Regions from separate parts of the Saccharopolyspora terrae genome, predicted to be linked through region 2. Evidence: riboswitches for the same ligand, from Rfam matches in the RefSeq annotation. Region 2 holds a riboswitch; each other region holds the start of a gene.
What was found. A riboswitch is a leader RNA that binds a small molecule or an ion and turns the genes downstream of it on or off. The one in region 2 is predicted to bind thiamine pyrophosphate.
Positions count from the first base shown of each region.

Region 1: another riboswitch for thiamine pyrophosphate. It lies ahead of thiD (bifunctional hydroxymethylpyrimidine kinase/phosphomethylpyrimidine kinase); the one in region 2 lies ahead of thiO (glycine oxidase ThiO).
Region 3: another riboswitch for thiamine pyrophosphate. It lies ahead of E1181_RS17970 (purine-cytosine permease family protein); the one in region 2 lies ahead of thiO (glycine oxidase ThiO).

Region 1 covers NZ_SMKS01000021.1:351-3,618, reverse strand. Annotated here, with positions in the region: gene tenA (thiaminase II) at 154-864, opposite strand; gene thiD (bifunctional hydroxymethylpyrimidine kinase/phosphomethylpyrimidine kinase) at 990-1,787, opposite strand; TPP riboswitch at 1,775-1,867, opposite strand; gene E1181_RS14200 (biotin/lipoyl-containing protein) at 1,910-2,140, opposite strand; gene E1181_RS14195 (hypothetical protein) at 2,313-3,053, shown strand.
Region 2 covers NZ_SMKS01000034.1:11,508-14,775, forward strand. Annotated here, with positions in the region: gene E1181_RS18915 (S1 family peptidase) at 1-515, shown strand, start outside; gene thiE (thiamine phosphate synthase) at 599-1,270, opposite strand; TPP riboswitch at 1,510-1,617, shown strand; gene thiO (glycine oxidase ThiO) at 1,609-2,727, shown strand; gene thiS (sulfur carrier protein ThiS) at 2,724-2,924, shown strand; gene thiG (thiazole synthase) at 2,927-3,268, shown strand, end outside.
Region 3 covers NZ_SMKS01000031.1:8,251-11,518, forward strand. Annotated here, with positions in the region: gene E1181_RS17965 (helicase HerA-like domain-containing protein) at 183-1,700, shown strand; TPP riboswitch at 1,738-1,851, shown strand; gene E1181_RS17970 (purine-cytosine permease family protein) at 1,842-3,167, shown strand.

The DNA.
Region 1 (3,268 bases), on a different contig from region 2:
GCCCAGCATGTCGCTGTGCGAGCCACTTCGTTAACACCCCAAGATTGTGTCGCGCATCACAGAATGAATCACGCGGTGGTGTGGTGCGAAACGAATGACGGCCCGCCGTTCCCGGCGAGCCGTCATCGATGTTTCCGAGACGCGAAACCCTTGTCACGCAAGGAATTTCGCAGTGGGCCAGGTTTCCTTGACCCACGCGCCGTTCCAGAACACCCACTCGTACTCCGTCGCCCGGGTGAACGCGGCGAACATCTGCTCGCGCGTCGCGTCGTCCGAGCGCGCCGCGACCCTGTCGACGAGCTCCCGGGCGGCCAGCACGGCTTCGGCGAACTCGTCGTCGGCGTAGGTGGTGATCCACGCCTTGTAGGGGTGGCCCTCGATGTCGCCGGTGGCGTCGAGGATCTTGCTGCCGACGTACTGGTACACCCAGAAGCACGGCAGGATCGCGGCCAGCAGCACCGGGTACGACTCGGTCAGCGCGCAGGCGCGCAGGTAGGACGTGTAGGCCAGGCACGACGGCGAGGTGTCCACACCGGAGATCTCCTCGTCGGTCAGGCCGAACTCGGCGACGTAACCGGCGTGCAGCCGCCGCTCCTCCACCAGCGCGCCCTGCGCGGCCCCGGCGAGGAACGCCGCGTCGGCCGCGTCATCGGCCCTGGTCGCAGCTGCCGACAGCGCCTGCGCGAAGCCGACCAGGTAGCGCGCGTCCTGCACGATGTAGAACACGAAGACGTCCCGCTGAAGGCTGCCGTCGGCCAGCGCCTTGTTGAACGGGTGGTCCACGATCGCCTGCTGCAATCCGGCGGTGCGCTCCCAGGCCTGGGCGCAGAACCCTCCGGCGGGCGGAGCGGGCAACGTGCTCATGAGAACCCCTCACAGAATTCGGAATCTCGGGTGCGGTGGCGCAGCTGCGGGCGTTGTCGTCCGAACCGTCCGGGCGAAGCGGACTTCGACCACGGGCGGTTCGGACCGAGACCGCCCTCAGCCGCTCACCACCACTGGTGGAAGTGGTGCACCGGGCCGTGGCCGTGGCCGACGTCGAGGCGTTCCGAGGCGCGCAGGGCCTCGGTGAGGTACCGCTTGGCCTCGCGGACGGCCTCCAGCCAGTCCGCGCGCTGCGGGCGCAGCGCCGCGATCGCCGCCGAGAGCGTGCACCCGGTGCCGTGGTCGTTGGTGGTGGCCACCCGCTCGCTGCTGAGGAACTCCGCCAGGCCGTCGCCGTAGAGCAGGTCGACGCTCGACTCGCCGCTGAGGTGCCCGCCCTTGAGCAGCACCTGCTTGGCGCCCAGCGCGGCCAGCCGCTCGGCCTGCGCGGGCATCTCGTCGGGGCCGCCGATCTCGGCTTCGCCGAGCAGGTCGGCCGCCTCCGGCAGGTTCGGCGTGATCAGGTCCACCCTCGGCAGCAGCTCGTCGCGCAGCGCGCCGACGGCCTCGGGCGCGAGCAGCCGGTCACCGCTCTTGGCGACCATGACCGGGTCGAGCACCACGAACGGGGGCGAGTAGCGCTCCAGCACGGCCGTGACCGCGCGGATGACCTCGGCGTTGGCGAGCATGCCGATCTTGACCGCGTCCACCCGGACGTCGTCGAGCAGCGTCACCAGCTGGTCGGTGATGAAGTCCGGCGGGACCTCCTGCACCCGGCTCACCCCGGTGGTGGTCTGCGCGACCAGCGCGGTGATCACCGACATGCCGTAGGCGCCGTTGGCCGAGAACGCCTTGAGATCAGCTTGGATTCCGGCGCCGCCGCTGGGGTCGGTCCCGGCGATGGTCAGCACATTGGGAGCCATGACGTCCCTCCGCTAGTACGAGCTAGGTCAGGTTCAACGGGTCTGTTCTCAGCCCTGGCAGGGCACCCCGCGTCACTGGCACCAACCTAACAACCGAGGGCAAGCCCCCGGGGCGCGCGGGTTCACTCGATCAACCCGATCACCTGGCCGACGTGGAGCGCTTCGCCAGGCCGCACCTGGTGCCACAGGGTCCCCGTGGCCAGCGCCGACACCCGGATCGCGGCGCCGTCGGCCTCGGCGGGACGCAGCTCGGCCAGCGGCTGGCCCGCCCGCACCCGGCTCCCGTCGGAGGCCAGCCAGCGCACCAGCAGCCAGCAGGCCGGGCCCGCGCCCGGCAGGTGAAGATCGGTCATGCCGCCCCCCGGCTCCCAAGACCTGCGAGAATGCGACGAATGCCGCAGCGGATGAGCCCTCCGGGGGGAAAAGCCACCCCGATGGAGCAGTGCGACCGCGATCGATTTCACACCGTGAAAGCCCCCACCGGAAGGCAAGGTCATCCTTCGCCGCGGACTAAAGTGGAGGGCGATGGAAACCACGACCGATGCCCCAGGCTTCGCCCGCTCGCGCCGGCAGCGTCCTGAACAGGACCCCGCGCAGATCTGGGCGCCGCTAGCGGACCTGACCGAGGCCGCCGTCGCGGCCGCCGGATCGGGGACGGTGGCGATCACCCGCGGTTTTGACCGCAACAGCCGTCAGCGCGCCAAGGCACTGCGCGATCTGCTGGCCCGGCGCGACGTGCCCGCGATCGAGGTCACGCCCGCCCCGGGCAGCGACCGGTTGCTGGCCGACGTGGCGGTCAGCGCCGTGGTCAACCTGATCGGCGCCGGTTCGTGGCAGCCCTACCGGCTCGCCGCGCAGCTGCGCGCCCCGGTGCTGACCCCCAAGCCCGGCACCGAGCCGGGTGACGAGGTCACCCGCGATGTCATCGCCCTGGCCGGCGAGGAATCCGGCAAGCGCGACGTCGCGATCTCGCACGTCGCGGTGCGCGGCGACAAGCCCACCGACGGCCGGCTGACCGTCTCCTTCGACGGCACCGAGCAGGTCATCGACGGCGGCTGGTTGACCGCCACCGTGACCGGCGACCAGCTCAGCGTGCAGTTCGGCGGCCAGGGGCTGGACGAGCGGTCGATCAACACCGGCAAGATCCGCATCGAGGCGTCCGACGCGCCGCACCGCCTGGTGCGCGACGAGCTCCCGATCGCCGACTTCGAGGGCGCGGTCGTGCTCTCCGCCGAGCCCGCAGGGCTGAAGGTGCGTCCGGTCTGACGGTTCCTTGGCCCGGACGAGTGTCGTCGGCTAACAGCGTTCGCTCAGGGGCGATTCCCGGTTGTGGGGGTCGCCCCGAGTTGCGTTCGGGCCCGCGAACCCGGCCGTGACCGCGCGCACTTTCCCCGTTGTTTCGGCGAAGTGCCGTCACGCCCCTCGGATCGGTGCGTCCCTCCACCAGGAGCGCGCGCTGCGCGGCTCCACCGCACCAAGCG
Region 2 (3,268 bases):
GCGGCGCTCGCTGCTCCGTCGGTTTCGCCGTGGAGGGCGGGTTCGTCTCCGCCGGCCACTGCGGCGGTACGGGCGACACCACCACCGAGCCCAGCGGCACCTTCGAGGGCTCGTCCTTCCCCGGTGATGACCACTCCTTCATCTCCGTCGGCACCGACGACAGCCCGCAAGCCGCGGTGAACGACTACAGCGGCGGCACGGTCGCCGTGGCCGGTTCCACGGAGGCCTCGGAGGGCGCGTCGATCTGCCGCTCCGGTTCCACCACCGGCTGGCACTGCGGCACGCTGGAGGCCAAGAACCAGTCCGTGCAGTACGAGCAGGGCACCGTCGAGGGGCTGACCCGCACCGACGTCTGCGCCGAGCCGGGCGACTCCGGTGGCTCGTTCATCTCGGGCGACCAGGCCCAGGGCATGACCTCGGGCGGTTCGGGCGACTGCACCAGCGGTGGCACGACCTACTTCCAGCCGGTCAACGAGGCACTGTCGGCTTACGGCGTCTCCCTGCTGACCCAGTGATCGGTGACAGCGGCTCCCGCTGACACCACTTCACGCACGACGACCCCCGGGATCTTCGGTCCCGGGGGTCGTTCGTCGTCAGGTCAGGGAAGCCGCGCCCGGAGGTCGCGGGCGGCGGCTTCGGGGTCGTCGGCGGCGGTGATCGCGCGGACCACCACGATGCGCTCGGCGCCCGCCTCGATCGCCTCGTCGAGGTTCTCGGGGCCGATGCCGCCGATGGCGAACCACGGACGGCCGTGCCCCCGGTGCTCGGCGGTGTGCCGGACCAGGTCGATGCCCGCGGCGGGACGTCCGGGCTTGGTCGGAGTCGTCCACACCGGCCCGGTGCAGAAGTAGTCCACGCCCGGTTCGGTCGCCGCCGAGTCGGCCTGGGCGATGTCGTGCGTGGAGCGGCCGATCGCCACCTGGTCGCCGACGATGCGGCGGGCGATGTCCACCGGCAGGTCGTCCTGGCCCAGGTGCAGCACGTCGGCCTCCGCGGCCAGCGCGACGTCCGCGCGGTCGTTGACCGCCAGCAGCGCACCGTGCCGCACGCAGGCCTCGGCCAGCACCTCCAGCGCGGCGAGCTCGTGGCGGGCCTCCAGCGGAGCACCGCCCGGGCCCTTGTCGCGCAGCTGGATGATGTCGACACCACCGGCGAGCGCGGCGTCGGCGAACTCCGCGAGGTCACCTCGCTCGCTGCGAGCGTCGGTGCACAGGTACAACTTCGCCTCGGCCAGGCGAGCGCGAATCCCGAAGCCGTCCAATCCAGGCATGTCCCCAGCCTAAGCCTTGTTTCGTGGTTGCTTCGCTCGGCGGTGCCAGTGGCAGGGCCTGAGCGTTCCGTGGACTCCGTGCGCCGCTCCTGATGTACGGCGTCCCGGCGTACTCGCCGCGAAGCCGTTGAAGAACCTGCTGGCTGAGTCCGCACCTGAAGCAGCGGCTCCGCGGCCCTCCTCAGCAGATCCTCCGGACCAGGCGCTGACGTGGCGATCTGTTGACGGGTACGGTGGACGGTGGTGAGCACGGGAGCCCGGCGGACCGGGCTGAGAGGGAGCGCAGGGCTCCGACCGTCGAACCTGATCCGGGTCATGCCGGCGCAGGGAGCGTGGAGTTGTCTGGGAAGAGAACCGATCATGTCGTCGTGGTGGGCGGCGGAGTCGTCGGCCTGTCCGTGGCCTGGCGCGCCGCAGCGGCCGGGAACCGGGTGAGCCTGGTCGATCCGGCCCCCGCCTCAGGTGCCTCGTACGTCGCGGGCGGGATGCTCGCGCCTCTCGCCGAGGCGTGGCCAGGCGAGGAAGAACTGCTCGAACTGGGCTCGACGTCGCTGAACCGCTGGCCGGACTTCGCCGACGAGCTCAGCCGCGCGTCCGGTCTGCCGTCCGGGCTGCGCACCGAGGGCACGCTGATGTTCGGCGTCGACGGCGCCGACCGCGAAGAGCTCGACACCGTCGCCGGATACCTGGCAGGGCTGGGCCGCAGCGTGACCCGGTTGACGGGCCGCGAACTGCGCAGGCGGGAGCCCTCGCTGGGCCCCGCGGTGCGCGGTGGGCTGGAGGTGCCGGGCGATCTCGCGGTGGACAACCGGCTCGCGCTGACCGCGCTGCGCGCGGCGGCGGAAGCGGCGGGCGTGGAGTTCATCGCCGAACGCGCCGAGGCGGTCCGGCCGGGCGCGGTCGAGCTCGCCGAGTCCACTGTGGAGTGCGATGTCGCGGTGATCTCCGCAGGCGCGCACTCGGGTTCGCTGCACCCGGCGCTCGCCGACCGGATCCGCCCGGTCAAGGGCGAGATCCTGCGGCTGCGGCGACGAGCCACCGCGCTGCCACCGCCGACCCGCACGGTGCGGGGCCCGGTGCGCGGCAGGCCCTGCTACCTGGTGCCGCGCGACGACGGGGGAGTGGTGCTCGGCGCCACCCAGCACGAGGTCGGCTTCGACACCGAGGTCACCGTCGGCGGCGTCCGCGACCTGCTCGCCGACGCCGAGACCGTGATGCCGGGCATCGCCGAGTACGCGCTGGTCGAGGCCACCGCCGGGTTGCGCCCGAGCACCACCGACAACCTGCCGGTGATCGGCTGGCTGGAGCCGGGAGTGCTCGCCGCCACCGGACACCACCGGGGCGGGTTCCTGCTCACGCCGGTCACCGTCGACGCCGTGCTGGCGCTGCTGCGCGGCGAAGAGCCGGAACCGCTGATCAAGGCCACCGATCCGAGCCGTTTGGGAGGGCAGCAGTGAACGTCGTGATCAACGGCGAAGCACGGGAGGTCGCCGCGGGCGCCACCCTCGCGTCCGTGCTGGACGACTTCGGCGTGCCGGAACGAGGTGTGGCCGTGGCTCTGGACGGCGCGGTGGTGCCGCGCGCGTCGTGGCCCACCACGGAGCTGCACGCCGACGCAGGCATCGAAGTCCTCACCGCAGTGCAAGGAGGGTGACCGTGGACGACCCATTGCTGATCGCCGGCCGCGAGTTCGGATCGCGCCTGATCACCGGGACCGGTGGGGCGAACAACCTCGCCGTGCTGGAGCGCGCGCTGATCGCCTCCGGAACCGAGCTGACGACCGTCGCGATGCGCCGCGCCGACGCGGGTGGCGGCACCGGTGTCCTCGACCTGCTGCGCAAGCTCGGCATCGAGGCACTGCCCAACACGGCGGGCTGCCGCACCGCCGCCGAAGCGGTGCTCACCGCGCAGCTCGCCCGCGAAGCCTTGGAGACGAATTGGGTCAAGCTGGAGGTGGTGGCCGACGAGGACACCCTCCTGCCCGACCCGATCGAGCTC
Region 3 (3,268 bases), on a different contig from region 2:
TCGAGCGATGCATCCCATGCCGTCGAAGGAGATCTTTCCGGTGGTCAACGAGCCTTTTGGCGGCTCGTTCGGGGTGCTAGTGCGGACGCGCCCGCCTGTCCCTCGACCGAGTGGCACTCCCCGGCTCGGCGGCCGGACCGACCTACCTTCCGAAGGGAACGTGCCGATGGGAGGAGACCGCGGTGACCGACAACAACGCTGCTCAGCAGATCGCGGCCGGGTACACCTCCGGCGGAGCCGCCGTCGACCTCGGGGCGGTGGTCATCGACAACGAGGCCGATGCCGCGGCCCAGGTGCGCATCCCGCTGGCCACGCTCAACCGGCACGGCCTGGTCGCGGGTGCGACCGGCACCGGCAAGACCAAAACGCTGCAACTGCTCGCCGAACAGCTCTCCGACGCCGGGGTTCCCGTCGTGCTCGCCGACATCAAGGGCGACTTGTCCGGGCTCGCCCAGCCCGGCGAGGGCGGCGAGAAGCTCACCGCGCGCGCCCAGGACGTCGGCGACGACTGGCAGGCCTCGTCCTACCCGGTGCAGTTCCTCTCGCTGGGCACCGGCGGCCGCGGGGTGCCGATCCGGGCGTCGATCACCAGCTTCGGGCCGCTGCTGCTGTCCAAGGTGCTCGGGCTCAACGCCACCCAGGAGTCCACCCTCGGGCTGATCTTCCACTGGGCCGACCAGCGCGGGCTCGGACTGCTGGACACCAAGGACCTGCGGTCGGTCATCCAGTACCTGACCAGCGACGAGGGCAAGGCGGACCTCAAGGGCATCGGTGGTGTCTCGGCCGCCAGCGCCGGGGTGATCCTGCGGGCGCTGTCGAACCTGGAGGCCCAGGGCGGGGACGAGTTCTTCGGCGAACCCGAGCTGGAGGTGGCCGACCTGCTCCGGCAGACCGAGGGCAAGGGCGTGGTCAACCTCCTCGAGCTCGACGACGTGCAGACCAACCCGGTGCTGTTCTCCACGTTCCTGATGTGGCTGCTGGCCGAGCTCTTCGAGGAGATGCCCGAAGCCGGTGACCTGGACCGGCCGAAGCTGGTGTTCTTCTTCGACGAAGCGCACCTGCTGTTCAACGACGCGTCCAAGGCGTTCCTCGACCGCATCGAGCAGACGGTGAAGCTCATCCGCTCCAAGGGAGTCGGCGTCTTCTTCTGCACCCAGCTGCCCACCGACCTGCCCAACCCGGTGCTCTCGCAGCTGGGCGCCCGCGTCCAGCACGCGATCCGCGCGTTCACCCCCGAGGACCAGAAGGCGCTGTCCAAGACGGTGAAGACCTACCCGACCACCGAGCACTACCAGCTCGACGAGGCGCTGACGAGCCTCGGCATCGGGGAGGCGATCGTGACGGTGCTGTCGGAGACCGGCGCTCCGACACCGGTGGCCTGGACGCGGCTGCGCCCGCCGCGCTCGCTGATGGGCACCATCGGCGAGGACGCGGTCCGCTCCTCGGCCCAGTCCTCCGACCTGCACGCCAAGTACTCCGAGACGATCGATCGCGAGTCCGCCTACGAGAAGCTCGCCCAGAAGGTCACCGAGCCCGCTGCGGAAGAGGGGCAGGCCCCGCAGCAGAAGGGCGCGCGCGAGGAAGCGGGGATGTTCCAGAAGGCGATGGAGAACCCGGCCGTGCGCTCGTTCTTCCGCTCCGCGGCCAGCGCCGTCGGCCGCGAGGTCACCCGCGGGCTGTTCGGCAACAGGAGGCGCTGACTGACCCCGCTTCACCCGATCAGGTAGGGTCTGCCCGACTTATCCACGCGGGAGCTCGGGCGAATCGGGCTGAGAGGGTGGCACGCAGCGCGCCACCGACCGCAGAACCTGTCCGGATAATGCCGGCGTAGGGAGCTGTCGATGGCGCTTGACGTCGAACGGTCCGAAGTTCCGAACACCCTGGACGAACCGGCACCCAGAACGCTGGGGGTGCTCGACCAAGGAGCCTTCTGGGGCAACCTCGGTGTGAGCCTGCTGGGATTCAGCGGTGCGCTCGCGGTGCTCGCGCCCGCTGGCGTGCCGCAGCTGTCCTTCGCGGCCGCGGTGACGGCGACCGTCGTCGGGACCGTGCTGGGCAGCCTGATGGTCGGCATCGCGGCCATCCCCGGAGCCCGCACGGGCGCACCGGCGATGATGCTGCTGCGCGGCCTGTTCGGCACCCGGTTGTCCTACGTGCCGACCGTGCTCAACATCCTCCAGCTGGTCGGCTGGGGGACGTTCGAGCTGCTGGTGATCGCCCAGGGCGCCGAGGCGCTGTTCGGCGGTGGACCGCAGTGGCTGTACGTGCTCATCGCCGGAGCCCTCACCACCGCGCTGACCTTGCGCCCCCTCGGTGCGCTGAGGTTGCTGCGCCGCTACGTGAGCATCGCCGTGCTCATCGCGATGGTCTACTTCTTCGTGCAGCTGCTGCTCCAGCCGTTGCCGCCGATGAACGACGGGTCCTGGGAGGGGTTCTGGCCCGGTGCCGACGCGGCGCTGGCCGTCGCGGTGTCCTGGCTGCCGGTCGCCTCGGACTACTCGCGGCACTCGCGGTCGGCCAGCGGTGCGTTCACCGCGGCGACCGTCGGTTACTCGGTCACCCAGATCGCCTGCTACCTGCTGGGACTGCTCGGTCTGGCGCTGGTCGGGTTCGACGGGGACAAGGCGTTCGACCCGCTGCTGGCGGCGCCGCTGGGCGTGCTGTTCTTCGCGGTGCTGGTGCTGCGCGAGGTCGACCAGTCCTTCGCCGACACCTATTCGACCGCGGTGTCCATCCAGAACTTGCGCCCCAGCACCGATCGGCGGCTGTTGAGCTTGATCGTCGGCGTGGTCAGCACGCTGGCAGCGCTGACGATGGACATCGAGCAGTTCTCCAACTTCCTGCTGCTGATCGGATCGGTGTTCGTGCCGATGTTCGGCGTGCTGGCGGTGGACTACTTCTACAACGCCCGCAACCGCGAGTGGGACGTCTCGGCGCAGGCCCCCTCCCGCTGGGGGATGCTGATCGCCTGGCTGCTGGGCTTCGCGACCTTCCAGCTGATCAACCCCGGCGAACTGGGCTGGTGGACCGCGTTGTGGACCGGCGCCCGCGAGGCCATCGGGTTCACCGTCCCGACCTGGATGAGCGCTGCGCTGACCTCGTTCGTCATCTCCGCGGTGGCCGCGGGCATCATCGGCCTGCTCGCCCGCAGCCGCCGGAAGGGCTGAACCGGGCGGTTCGCGTCGAGGCGAACCGCCCGGAGACCGGGGACGGCTCCAGCCAGGAGGGGCGGCGGTGGTGGCTGGAGCCGTCGTTTCCGGGCGCCGGG